DNA from 2 places in the Actinomadura sp. NAK00032 genome. Region 2 is predicted to be linked to the other one. Evidence: predicted binding sites of a transcription regulator. Region 2 holds the regulator's gene; the other holds the start of a gene.

Evidence for each region. Region 2 encodes HrcA, which represses chaperone genes, less so after heat shock. Its sites were predicted from a motif close to TTGGCACTCTCNNNNNGAGAGTGCCAA; they were not measured.
Region 1: the regulator HrcA is predicted to act here: its motif matches at 3,402-3,428, upstream of HUT06_RS07775 (FmdB family zinc ribbon protein).

The regions. Positions count from the first base shown of each region.
Region 1 is NZ_CP054932.1:1,654,503-1,660,614, forward strand. Features, by position in the region: gene HUT06_RS07765 (S-methyl-5'-thioadenosine phosphorylase) at 1-389, opposite strand, end outside; gene HUT06_RS07770 (MMPL family transporter) at 490-2,616, opposite strand; gene HUT06_RS07775 (FmdB family zinc ribbon protein) at 2,987-3,364, opposite strand; gene HUT06_RS07780 (potassium/proton antiporter) at 3,563-5,047, opposite strand; gene HUT06_RS07785 (5-formyltetrahydrofolate cyclo-ligase) at 5,375-5,956, opposite strand; gene galU (UTP--glucose-1-phosphate uridylyltransferase GalU) at 5,990-6,112, shown strand, end outside.
Region 2 is NZ_CP054932.1:2,905,124-2,911,235, forward strand. Features, by position in the region: gene HUT06_RS13595 (hypothetical protein) at 1-484, opposite strand, end outside; gene HUT06_RS13600 (hypothetical protein) at 561-1,469, opposite strand; gene HUT06_RS13605 (antitoxin YezG family protein) at 1,677-2,069, shown strand; gene hemW (radical SAM family heme chaperone HemW) at 2,123-3,331, shown strand; gene HUT06_RS13615 (DUF3097 domain-containing protein) at 3,328-4,149, opposite strand; gene hrcA (heat-inducible transcriptional repressor HrcA) at 4,353-5,366, shown strand; gene dnaJ (molecular chaperone DnaJ) at 5,368-6,112, shown strand, end outside.

The DNA of each region.
Region 1 (6,112 bases), 1.3 Mb from region 2:
TGGATCGCGCCGCCGGCGTCGTAGTAGGTCTGCTCGCGCCCGGACGTCCGGTCGGCGAGCTGGTCGGGGACGGCGAGCGTGCCGGGCCCGTACCGCGGCGTGAGGGACCCGACCGCGCAGGGCGCGAGGACCTGCCGCACGCCGAGGGAGCGCAGCGCCCACAGGTTGGCCTGGTAGGGGATCCGGTGCGGCGGGAACCGGTGGTCGCGGCCGTGCCGGGGGACGAAGGCGACGCGGCGGCCGCCCAGCTCGCCGACCGCGATGGGGTCGCTCGGCGGGCCGTAGGGGGTGTCGACCCGCACCTCTTCGATGTCGTCGAGGAACGAGTAGAAGCCCGAGCCGCCGATGACCCCGATCTCGGCGGTGGGCTGGGAACCGGAAGTGGACATGGCGCCGACACTAGCCACCCGGCCACCGGGCGCGGCAGGTCGTCCGCCGATTGTGGATAACCGGGGGAGAGGGCACGCGCGCCCTCTCCCCCGGGGACCGTCAGCCGACCGGGTCCAGGACCTTGGGCTCGGCGGCCGGCTCCTCGCGGGCGAGCCGTCCCGGCGTCCAGATCCGGCGGCCGATGTCGTGCGCCAGGGCCGGGAGCAGCAGGGACCGGACGATGAGCGTGTCGAGCAGCACGCCGAACGCGACCACGAAGCCCATCTCCACCATGCTGACCAGCGGCAGCGTGACCATGGCCGCGAACGTGGCCGCCAGCACCAGCCCGGCCGAGGTGATCACGCCGCCGGTGACGGTGAGGCCGCGCTGGATGCCACGGCGCGTGCCGAGGGTCTGCGACTCCTCCCGCACCCGGTGCATCAGGAAGATGTTGTAGTCGACCCCCAGCGCGACCAGGAAGATGAACGCCAGCAGCGGGAACCCGGCGTCGGCGCCCTCGAAGCCGAAGCCGTGCTCGAAGATCAGCGCGCAGGCGCCGAGCGAGGCCAGGAACGACAGCACGACGGTGCCGATCATCAGCAGCGGCGCGACGACCGCGCGCAGCAGCGCGATGAGGATCAGGAACACCACGGCCAGCACGATCGGGATGATCACCTTGTTGTCGCGGGTGGAGGCACGCTTGATGTCGAGCGACGTCGCGGTCGTGCCGCCGACCTTCGCGTCCGCGGACGGGACGCCGTGCACGGCGGTGCGCAGCCGGTCGATGGTCGCCCTCGCGGCCTGGCTGTCGGCCGGGTCCTTCAGCACCGCCTCGTACTTGACCAGGCCGTTCACGGTCGCCGGCGAGGAGACCTCGGCGATGCCGGACGTCCCGCGCAGGGTCTGGGCCAGCTGGCCGGACGCCGACGCCCGGCCGATGACGACGGCGGGGGAGCCCGATCCCGCCGGGAAGTGCTGGGCGACGACCTTCGAGCCCTTCACGGAGTCGGGGGTTCCGGTGAATTGGCCGGCGTCGGTCAGGCCGTCCGCCTTGAGCGAGCCAAGTCCCAGCGTGAGGACGATCAGGCCGAGCATGGTGGCGGCCCAGAGCGCGCGCGGGCGCCTGCCGACGAAGGCCGCTATACGGCTCCACACGTTGTGCTCTGCCTCGTACGCCTCCGGCTTGAGGTACTTGGCGTCGTACCGGGGCACGAGCGGCCAGAACAGCCACCGGCCGAAGATGACCAGGAGGGCGGGCAGCAGCGTGGTCATGGCCGCCAGGGCGGTGAGCACGCCGGCGGCGGCGACGGGGCCCATGCCGGCGGTGGAGTTCATGTCGGCGAGCAGAAGGCACAGCAGGCCGACCGCGACGGTGGCGGCGGAGGCGATGATGGCGGGCGCCGCACGGTGCAGCGCGTAGGCCATGGCCTCGTGCCGGTCCTCATGGCGGTGTAGCTCTTCCCGGTAGCGGGCCACGAGCAGCAGGGCGTAGTCGGTCGCGACACCGAAGACGAGCACCGTCAGGATGCCCGCGCTCTGCCCGTTGACGGTGAGGTCGCCGTACTTGGCGAGCAGGTACACCGACGACTGGGCGAGCCCCAGGGCGAAGACGGCGCTGAGTACCGGGACGATCCACAGCAGAGGGCTGCGGTAGATGAACAGCAGCAGGACGATGACGACCAGGCCCGCTGCCATGAGCAGGAAGCCGTCGAGGCTGTTGAAGACCTTGAACATGTCGGCGCCGCTGCCGGCGGGCCCGGTGACGTGGGCGGTCAGCCCGGGAGGCCCGCGCTTGGCGATGTCGCGCGCGTCGTCGACGGCGGCGGTGATGTCGACGTCCGTGAGGGGCACCAGCGTCTGCAGGGCCTTGCCGTCCTTGGACGGGAACGGCCCCGCCACCTTCTGGGCGCCGGGGAGCTTCTGCAGCGCGCTCACGTCCGCGGCGGCCTTGGCGCGGTCCGCCGCGGTGATCCCGCCGGACCGCTCGTAGACGATGACGGCGGGCATCGTCTCGTCCTTGCGGAACTGCTCCTCCAGTTCGACGACCTGCGTCGACTCGGCGCCGGCGGGCAGCCAGGCGGCCGCGTCGTTCTCCTCGACGTCGCCGAGCTTGCCGGCGAGCGGGCCGAGGGCCATCAGCAGGACGATCCACAGGGCCAGCACGGCCCATTTGGTACGCCGTCCGGCGATCAGTCCGGCCAGTCGGTGGGACGGGGGTCTGGGGGGAGCCGGGCTCGGTGCGCTCATGTTCCTCTCCTGAGGGCCGTGAAAGACGAGATATGTCGCATTGACTCAGAGTCTCTCGCTCCCCGAGAGATGTCAAGTAATATCTCGAAATCCCCGAGGATGGTGCGGCGGGAACGGAACGCGGATCGGGCCGAGCGGGCCGAGCAGGCCAGGCGGCGCCGGAGCGCCGAAGCGGGCCGTTCCCCACTCTCAATCGTCGCGAGCGGGGATGCCGTGCGCGTCCGGCGCGAGAAGGGAACCCGGCTACCCCACCTGGGGCATGAAAAGGGCGCCGGCTACGTCTTGAGATGTAGCCGGCGCCCGGGAACGCCGACGGCCCGGCGGATCCGCAGGGGTTCCGCCGGGTCGGACGTGAAGGGGTCCTAGGAGGTCAGGCGACCTTTTCGGACGACGAGGACTTGCTGGACGACGAGGAGTCGCCGCCGGACGACGACGAGCCGGAGGACGACGAGGACGACCCCGCCGAGCCCGCCGAACCGGAGTCGCCCGAAGAGCCGTTGGACGAACCGCCCGACGAGCCGTTGGACGAGGCGCCCGACGACGAGCCCGCGGTCGAGGACGACTTGCCGGAGCCGCGGCTGTCGGTGCGGTAGAAGCCCGACCCCTTGAAGATGATCCCCGCCGCGGAGAAGACCTTGCGGAGCTTGCCGCTGCACGCCGGGCATTCGGTCAGCGCGTTGTCGCTGAACTTCTGCACGACCTCCAGCGGCTCGCCGCACTCGGTGCAAACGTACTGATACGTCGGCACGGTTCCTCCTAGCTGACTCAGCCCGGCGGAGTCCGGACTGGCACTCACTCTGAACGACTGCTAATGGTACCCATGCGTGGAACAGGATTCGCCCCCGGCCTGTTCCCGGCCGGGTCACAAAACCGTCCCCCGGCGCCTCGTCCCCCAGACCTGCGGGTTCGTCCCAAGACGGCCGCGGCCCGTGCACGGGCCGGCCGGTCAGGTGCCGGTCTCGCCGAACCAGCCCGCCAGCTTGCCCTTGCGGCTGACCGCGCGCAGCCGCCGCTCCGCCGTCTCGCGCACGGAGTCGGTGGTCACGACCAGGAGCGTGTCACCGGACTGCAAGGGCGTGGTGGGTTCGGGGACGAAGCTCGACCCTTCACGCACGATGAGGGTGACGGACGCGCCCGGCGGCAGCCGCAGCTCGAAGATCTCCACGCCGCTCAGCATCGAGTCGGCCGGGATCCGGACCTCCAGCAGGTCGGCGTGCAGTTCCTCCAGCGGCGCCGCCTCCACGTCCAGTTCGCGGGTCTGCTCGTCGCTGGACAGCCGGCACCAGCGCGCGACGAGCGGCAGCGTCGGCCCCTGGAGCAGGGTGAACAGGACGACGATGTTGAAGACGATCGCGAACAGTCGATCGGCGTTCGGGATGTCGGCGACCATCGGGATGGTCGCGAGGACGATCGGCACGGCGCCGCGCAGCCCGGCCCAGGAGGTGAAGACCTTCTCGCCCCAGGTCAGCTTGAACCCGATCGTGGACAGCACGACCGATACCGGACGGGCGACCAGCAGCAGCACGAACCCGACGATCAGCGCGGGCACGATCTGGCCGGGGAGGTCGCCGGGGTCGGCCAGCAGCCCGAGCATCACGAACAGCCCGATCTGGGCGAGCCATCCGACGCCCTCCGCGAAGCCTCGGGTGGCGGGACGGTGCGGGAGCCGGGAGTTCCCGAGCACCACCGCGCTCACGTAGACGGCGAGGAACCCGCTCGCGTGCAGCAGCGACGCCATGCCGTAGGAGCCGACGGCCAGCGACAGCACCGCGATGGGGTAGAGGCCGGACGCGGGCAGCGCGATGCGGCGCAGCCCCTGCGCGCCGAGCCAGCCGATGGCGATGCCGATGACGGCGCCCGCGACCAGTTCGTAGACCATCACGCCGAGCAGTTCGGCCAGGTTGGGGGCGGCGCTGTGGGCGCTCAGCGTGACCACGATGATGACGACGGGGGCGTCGTTGAAGCCGGACTCGCCCTCCAGCAGGCCCATCAGCCGGGAGGGCAGGGGCAATCGGCGCAGCACGGAGAACACGGCCGCGGCGTCGGTCGGCGCGAGCACGGCGCCGAGCAGGAACGCCGGGCGCCAGTCCATGCCGATGAGCCAGATGGCGGCGGCCGCCACGATGCCGATGCTGATCAGGGTGCCGATGATGGACACGCTGACCGCGGCGGGCACCGACGGCCGCATGCGCCGCCAGTCGGTGGTGATGCCGCCTTCCGCGAGGATCAGGACCAGGGCGGCGAGCCCGAGCGTCTCGGCGAGTTCGGCGTCGTCGAAGTGGATGTGGAGGGGACCGGACTCGCCGATGAAGAGGCCGAGGGCCATGTACGCCAGCAGGGTCGGGAGTCCCGCCTTGTGGGACAGCCTGACCGCGATGATGGCGCAGAGTACGAGCGCGGCCCCGAGGAGTAGCCAGATGTCGAGATGCACATCCCGCCCTTCGGGGTCGTCAAAGTTGAACGTTTAGCAATCCTACAGATTCAACGGTCGATCGCGCATTTCCTGTTGAGCATCGGCATGTCGGAAACGGCGGCAATCGCTGTATGGCCTGCGGTTTTACCCTGAACGCGATGTTTCGCACGTCCCGCCCCGGGCCCCCGCCCCGGACGTCCCCCCTTCGGTCGCGCTCCCGGAGGTTCGCGCTCCCGGAGGTTCGCGCTCCCGGAGGTTCGCGCTCCCGGAGGTTCCCGCTCCTGGACGTCGCGACCTCGCTCTGGGCGCTCCCGCTCCGGACGTCCTGCCCCCGTCGGTGCGGGGTCAGTCCAGCCGGACGAGCCCGCCCGACGGCGTGGCGACGGCCCGGACGCGCTGGTCGTGCGGCTCGGCCGGCAGCGCGTCCACCAGTTCGCCGTCGTACAGCAGCGCCACCGTCAGGATCGCCGGGCCGACACGCGCGAGCGCCCGGTCGTAGGAGCCGCCGCCGCGGCCGAGGCGCACCCCGGTCCGGTCGACGGCGACCGCCGGGGTCAGGACGACGTCCGCGCCGGCGATGGCGCCAGGCCCGCGCGGCGGCTCGGACGGCTCCAGGCACCCGCGCGCCCCCGGCACCAGCGAGTCGGGCCCCTCATAGGACGCCCAGTCGAGATCGCCGTCCGGCAGCAGGATCGGGAGCAGCACGTACGTGCCGCGTTTCCACAGCGCGAACAGCAGGCTGCGCGTGTCGGGTTCGTCGCCGATGGACGCGTACGCCGCGATGGTCCCCGCCATCTCCACCTCGGGGACCGACAGCAGCGCGTCGCGGATCGGCCGCGCGGCCGCGGAGCGCTCCTCCGGTCGCATCGCCGCACGCCGGGCCAGCAATTCCGTCCGGAGATCGGTCTTCGAAACGATGTCCTGCACGCTGTCGTCCTCACGGATGGCTAGGGTCGGTACATGGCCGACATTGCACCTGTACTCAAGGCGGTCGTCCCGGCGGCCGGCCTCGGTACCCGATTCTTGCCCGCCACCAAGGCGACTCCCAAGGAAATGCTGCCCATCGTCGACAAACCGGCGATC
Region 2 (6,112 bases):
AGGGGTCGCCGAACGGCCAGCCGGTCCGGCCGACGACGGCGGGCGCGTGGCGCAGGGCGACCGCGTCCGCCTCCGGCATCCGGACGCGGGCCTGGCTCAGGGTGACGCGGCGGGCGGCGGGCGCGCTGCCCTTCGCGAAGCGCAGCGTCACCTCGTGGCGCCCCTTCCCGACATGCCCGAGGCCGAGGCTGCGGGGAACCGGGTCGGACGAGGGGACGACCAGGTCGGTCACATGGTGCCCGTCCACCGCGACCGACACCACGGCGGACTCGGCGCCCTCGCGGACCCACGAGACGCCCGGCGCGGACGCGGCGAAGGAGATGACGGCCTCCCCGTCCCGGTGGGCGGTGAACGTCAGCGTCCGGGCGGGGCCGCCGCGCTGGACGGTGAGGGTGCCGCCGGCGGCGTGGGCGGGAAGCGGAGCGAGGACGAGGGGAGCGCCGGCGAGGGCGGCGAGCACGGCATGACGCGCACGGCTTCTCATGATCGGGAAAGGTACGGCGCCGGGGTCGCGTTCCGGTGACGGCGCGGTCGCCCGCGGGTGTCGGCTCGGTGAGGCGTCAGGCGCGGCTGCGGTGCAGCGGCGCGAGCGCGGCGAGCGCGGCCGGCTCCTGCAGCGACACGGCCGTGAACCGCCCGGCCCCCTCGCCCTTCCCGCCGTGTGCGTCGGGCCCGTAGAGGGTCAGCCCCGACTCGGCCAGCCGGACGGCGCGGCCCCGCCGGACGACGTCGTGGCCCAGCTCCCGCAGCAGCGCGACCACGTCGCCGGCGGGCTCGTCGAGCAGGTCGACGCCGTCCAGCCGGAACCGCATCTCGGGGTTGCCGCTCCAGCCGGGCGAGCGCGTCCCGCAGATCTCGGCGAGCCGCTCCACGCCGTCCTCGCCCCGGTCGGTGGACAGCGCCAGCGTCCCGCGCCCCACCCGCACGCTGCGGTGGTCGGCCCACCCGCACAGCAGCGACGCCTTCGGCGGGCGGGTGCCGCAGTGCTCGGCGACGCCGGCGAGGGCCGTCCACGCGTCGGGGGCCAGGGTGGAGAACAGCAGGCTCGCGTCCGGCAGCAGCGCCCCGCGGCCCGGCTCCAGCGTGACGACGAACGGCGCCACCCGCCCCGGGAACCGCGCCGGGTCGGCCTCCCGGAGCGTGACGAGCCCCTCCCACTCCACCGGCTCGTCCACCGCGAACCAGGTGATCACGGCCTCCACGCCGAGGTCGCGGAACGTCGCGTCGGTCAGCCGCTCGGCGACCGCCTCGCGCAGCCCCTCCGCGGTCTCGGCGAGGCGGCGGCGCCACCACGGGGGCTCCGGCTCGGCGGACCCGCCCGTCGACCAGCGCGTCCCCGGCCCGGGCAGGCCGGACCGCCGCTCGCCGCCCGCGCCGTCGACCACCGTGCAGTGCCAGCCGTCCGGCCCGCCCTGCAGCAGCACCCGCGCCGGCGCCCGTCCCTGCTCGGTCGCACCCTCGTCCACCATCCCGTTGACACTATCCACCCAAGAGGGGCGGCATGCTGCATTCCGGCCGTCCGGCGCGTGGTTTCCGGACGACACGGCGGCGGTTGCTCGACCTGGGCCCGTATGTAGGTACGGTCAGAACAGCGGCCAGACGGTCTGACCCGACCTCCCGGAGGTAGCGTGACCCACCCCGAGCAGGTACTGCGTTCTGCGAAGGAACGGGAAACGGTGAACGGCGCCGTCCGCGCGCTGCGCTCCGCCGCCCCCGACGGCTGGGAGCGGCTCGACTTCGCGTTCCGCGCGACCGTCGGCATCGACAGCGCCTCGCTGGAGGTCGAGGACGCCGGCGGCGGCCGCCGTACCGCCGTCCCGCCCGGCCAGGCCATCGGCCGGATGGACGAGCTGCGCCGCGTGATGTACCGCGCCGGCAAGGGCGCCTGGTTCACCGCGCGCCTCCAGATCGAGCGCTCCGGCCGCTTCAGCGCCGAGTTCGACTACGACGGCGAACCGGACTTCACCCCGCCCCTCACCGCGTCCGCCTACGTCCAGGACCTCGACCGCTTCCCCCGCACGGACGCCCACATCCCAGACTGGCTCCGCGAAAAACTCGACGAGTCCTGAACGACCGCCTCCGCCGGGTCTGAGCAGGCGGCCGGGCGGGGCAGACTTGAAGGGTGCCCTCGACGCTTCCCGACGGAGACCCCGTACCGGCCGACGGCGCGCTGCCCGCCGGCGCGCTGAACGGCCTGGGGGACCGCCCGTTCGCCTTCTACGTCCATGTGCCCTTCTGCGTGACACGCTGCGGGTACTGCGACTTCAACACCTATACGGCGACGGAGCTGGGCCCGGGGGCGAGCCGTGACTCCTACGCCGACACCGCCATCAGCGAGGTGCGGATGGCCAGGCGCGTCCTGGGCGACGCCGACCTCCCCGTGGAGACGGTCTTCGTGGGCGGCGGCACACCGACGCTGCTCCCGCCGGGAGACCTGGGGCGCGTCCTCGACGCCATCGACGCCGAGTTCGGGCTCGCCAAGGGCGCGGAGGTCACCACCGAGGCGAACCCCGAGTCGGTGGACGAGTCCTACGTGGCCAAGCTCCGGGAGGCCGGGTTCACCCGCATCTCCTACGGCATGCAGAGCGCGCGCGAGCACGTCCTGGCCGTCCTGGAGCGCACGCACACTCCCGGCCGCGTCCCGCAGGTCGTCGACTGGACCCGCAAGGCGGGCTTCGAGCACATCAACCTCGACCTGATCTACGGCACCCCAGGCGAGACCGACGACGACTGGAGGGCCTCCCTGGAGGCGGCCCTCGCGTCCGAGCCCGACCACGTGTCGGCCTACGCGCTCATCGTCGAGGAGGGCACCCGCCTGGCCGCCCAGGTGCGGCGCGGGGAACTCAAGGCCCCCGATGACGACGCCATGGCCGACCGCTACCTCATCGCCGACGAGATGCTCAGCGGCCGCGGCCTGCACTGGTACGAGATCTCCAACTGGGCGTCCGACCCGGCCGCCGCCTGCCGCCACAACATGCTCTATTGGACGGGCGCCGACTGGTGGGGCGTCGGCCCAGGGGCGCACAGCCACGTCGGCGGAACCCGCTGGTGGAACGTCAAGCACCCCGCCGCCTACGCCTCCCGCCTGGCCGAGGGCACGACCCCCGCCCACGCCAGGGAGATCCTCACCGACGACGACCGCCACATCGAGCGCGTCATGCTGGAACTACGCCTGGCCCAGGGCTGCCCCACACCCCTCCTGGACGACAAGGCCACCCGCAGAGCAATCGACGAGGGCCTACTAGAACCGGCCCCCTACGAAGAGGGCCGAGCCGTCCTGACCCTAAAGGGCCGCCTCCTGGCCGACGCAGTAGTCCGAGACCTCACCTAAGAGCGACCTGCACTCACGAAATCGATCAGTTCCTCCACGCGGCCCAGCAGTGCGGGTTCCAGGTCGGTGTAGCTGCCGACCGAGTTCAGGATCCGCTTCCAGGCGGCGCCGGTGTCGTCGCCCCAGCCGAGTTCGGCGATGACGCCCTCCTTCCACGGGATGCCGCGGGGGATGCGTGGCCAGGCGCGGATGCCGACGGCGGCTGGCTTCACCGCCTCCCAGATGTCGATGAACGGGTGGCCGGTGATCAGGACGTGCGGGGACGACACCCGCGCGGCGATCCGGGACTCCTTGGACCCCTCCACCAGGTGGTCGACGAGGACGCCGAGGCGGCGGCCGGCGTCCGGGCCGAACTCCTCGACGATCGCGGGCAGGTCGTCCACGCCTTCGAGGTACTCCACGACGACGCCCTCGACGCGCAGGTCGTGGCCCCAGATCTTCTCGACCAGCTCGGCGTCGTGGACGCCCTCGACGTAGATGCGGCTCTGCTTGGCGACCTGGGCGCGCAGGCCCCGCACCGCGATCGAGCCGGACGCCGACCGCGCCTGCCCCCTGGGCGCCGCGGTGGGCCTGACCAGGGTGACCGGCTTGCCGTCGATCAGGAAGCCGGCCTTCGCCAGCGGGAACACGCGCCGCTTGCCGAACCGGTCCTCCAGCGTGACGCCGAACTTGTCGCAGCCGACCACCGCGCCGCAGAAGCCGCTGCCGGGGTCCTCGGCGACCAGCCCCGGCTCGGCCGGGACCTCCGGGATCTGCCCCTTGCGCGGCCTGCGCCAGTCGCCGGCCAGCACATCGTTTCCGTAGTCCTTACTGCGCACGGGTCCGCACATTAACCCGGCGGGGCGGCCGGGTGGCGTCGCCCCTCGTCCCTCGGCGTGGCGCCCGCGTCCGATACGGATAGGATCGCGCCGCCGTCCGGGGAGTGCGCGGGCACTCCGATCGGGGGTGCGGGGCCGTACAATTGGCACTCTAGAGTATGGAGTGCCAGCGGAACGGCCGACCGGACGAGGGAGGTGACGCCGTGCTGGACGACCGCAAGCTCGCCGTCCTGCGCGCCATCGTCGAGGACTTCGTCTCCACCAACGAGCCGGTGGGGTCGAAGGCCCTGGCGGACCGGCACAACCTCGGTGTGTCGCCCGCGACCATCCGCAACGACATGGCGGTGCTGGAGGAGCAGGGCTACATCACGCAGCCGCACACCAGCGCCGGGCGCGTGCCCACCGACAAGGGCTACCGGCTGTTCGTCGACCGGCTGTCGACGATCAAGCCGCTGTCGATCGCCGAGCGGCGCGCCATCGAGACGTTCCTGTCCGGCGCCTACGACCTCGACGACGTGGTCGGCCGCACGGTGCGGCTGCTCGCGCAGCTCACCCGGCAGGTCGCCGTCGTCCAGTACCCGTCGCTGACCCGCTCGTCGGTGCGGCACGTCGAGCTGGTCCCGGTCGCCGAGGGGCGGCTGCTGCTCGTCCTGATCACCGACACCGGGCGGGTGGAGCAGCGGGTCATCGAGACGCCCGCCGCGATCTCCGAGGAATCGATCGGGCACCTGCGGGCGTTGCTCAACACGTGCCTGGACGGGCTCGGCCTCGGCGACGTGCCGACGGCCGTCGCCGACCTGCCGGAGAAGGTGGGGCCGGACGAGCGGCCGGTCGCGGCGTCGGTGCTGTCGGTGCTGCTGGAGACGCTCGTCGACAAGCACGAGGAGAAGATCGTTTTCGCCGGGGCGGCCAACCTCGCCGCCGTCGACTTCTCGCAGAGCCTGCGGGAGGTCCTGGTGGCGCTGGAGGAGCAGGTGGTGCTGATGAGGCTGCTCGGCGAGACCGGCGACTCCTCTACAGTTACGGTGCGGATCGGCACCGAGAACCCCGACCTGGGGCTCCGATCGACCTCGGTGGTCGCCGCGGACTACGGGGTCGGCGACCTCACCTTGGCCAGGCTCGGAGTACTCGGGCCTACACGCATGGATTACCCCAGCACGATGGGAGCGGTACGGGCAGTGGCACGCTACGTGGGACAGATCCTGGCGGGGTCGTAAGGTGGCGAACGACTACTACGCGACCCTGGGGGTCCGGCGCGACGCGAGCGCCGACGAGGTGAAGAAGGCCTACCGCCGGCTGGCGCGGGAGCTTCACCCCGACGTCAACCCGGATCCGGAGACCCAGGAGAAGTTCAAGGAGATCACCCAGGCGTACGAGGTGCTCTCCGACCCCAAGAAGCGGGAGATGTACGACCTCGGCGCGGACCCGTTCGCGTCCGGGGCGGGCGCGGGGGCCGGCGGGTTCGGCGGGGCCGGGTTCCCCTTCAGCGACATCATGGACGCCTTCTTCGGGACGGCCACCGCGCGCGGCCCGCGGTCGCGGGCCCGGCGCGGCCGCAACGCGACGCTGCGGGTCGAGCTCGACCTCGCCGAGACGGCGTTCGGCACGACCCGCGAGCTGTCCATCGACACCGCGGTGGGCTGCGCCGCCTGCGACGGGTCGGGCTGCGCGCCCGGCACCCACCCGGAGACGTGCGAGACCTGCCACGGGCGCGGCGAGGTGCAGCAGGTCCAGCGCTCGTTCCTCGGCCAGGTCATGACGGCGCGGCCGTGCCCGGCGTGCGGCGGGTTCGGCTCGGTGATCCGCAACCCGTGCACCGAGTGCTCGGGCGACGGCCGGGTCCGCACCCGGCGCACCGTCAAGGTCAAGATCCCGGCCGGGGTGGAGAACGGCATCCACATCCAGCTCGCCGGCGAGGGCGAGGTCGGCCCGGGCGGCGGCCCGCCCGGCGACCTGTTCCTGG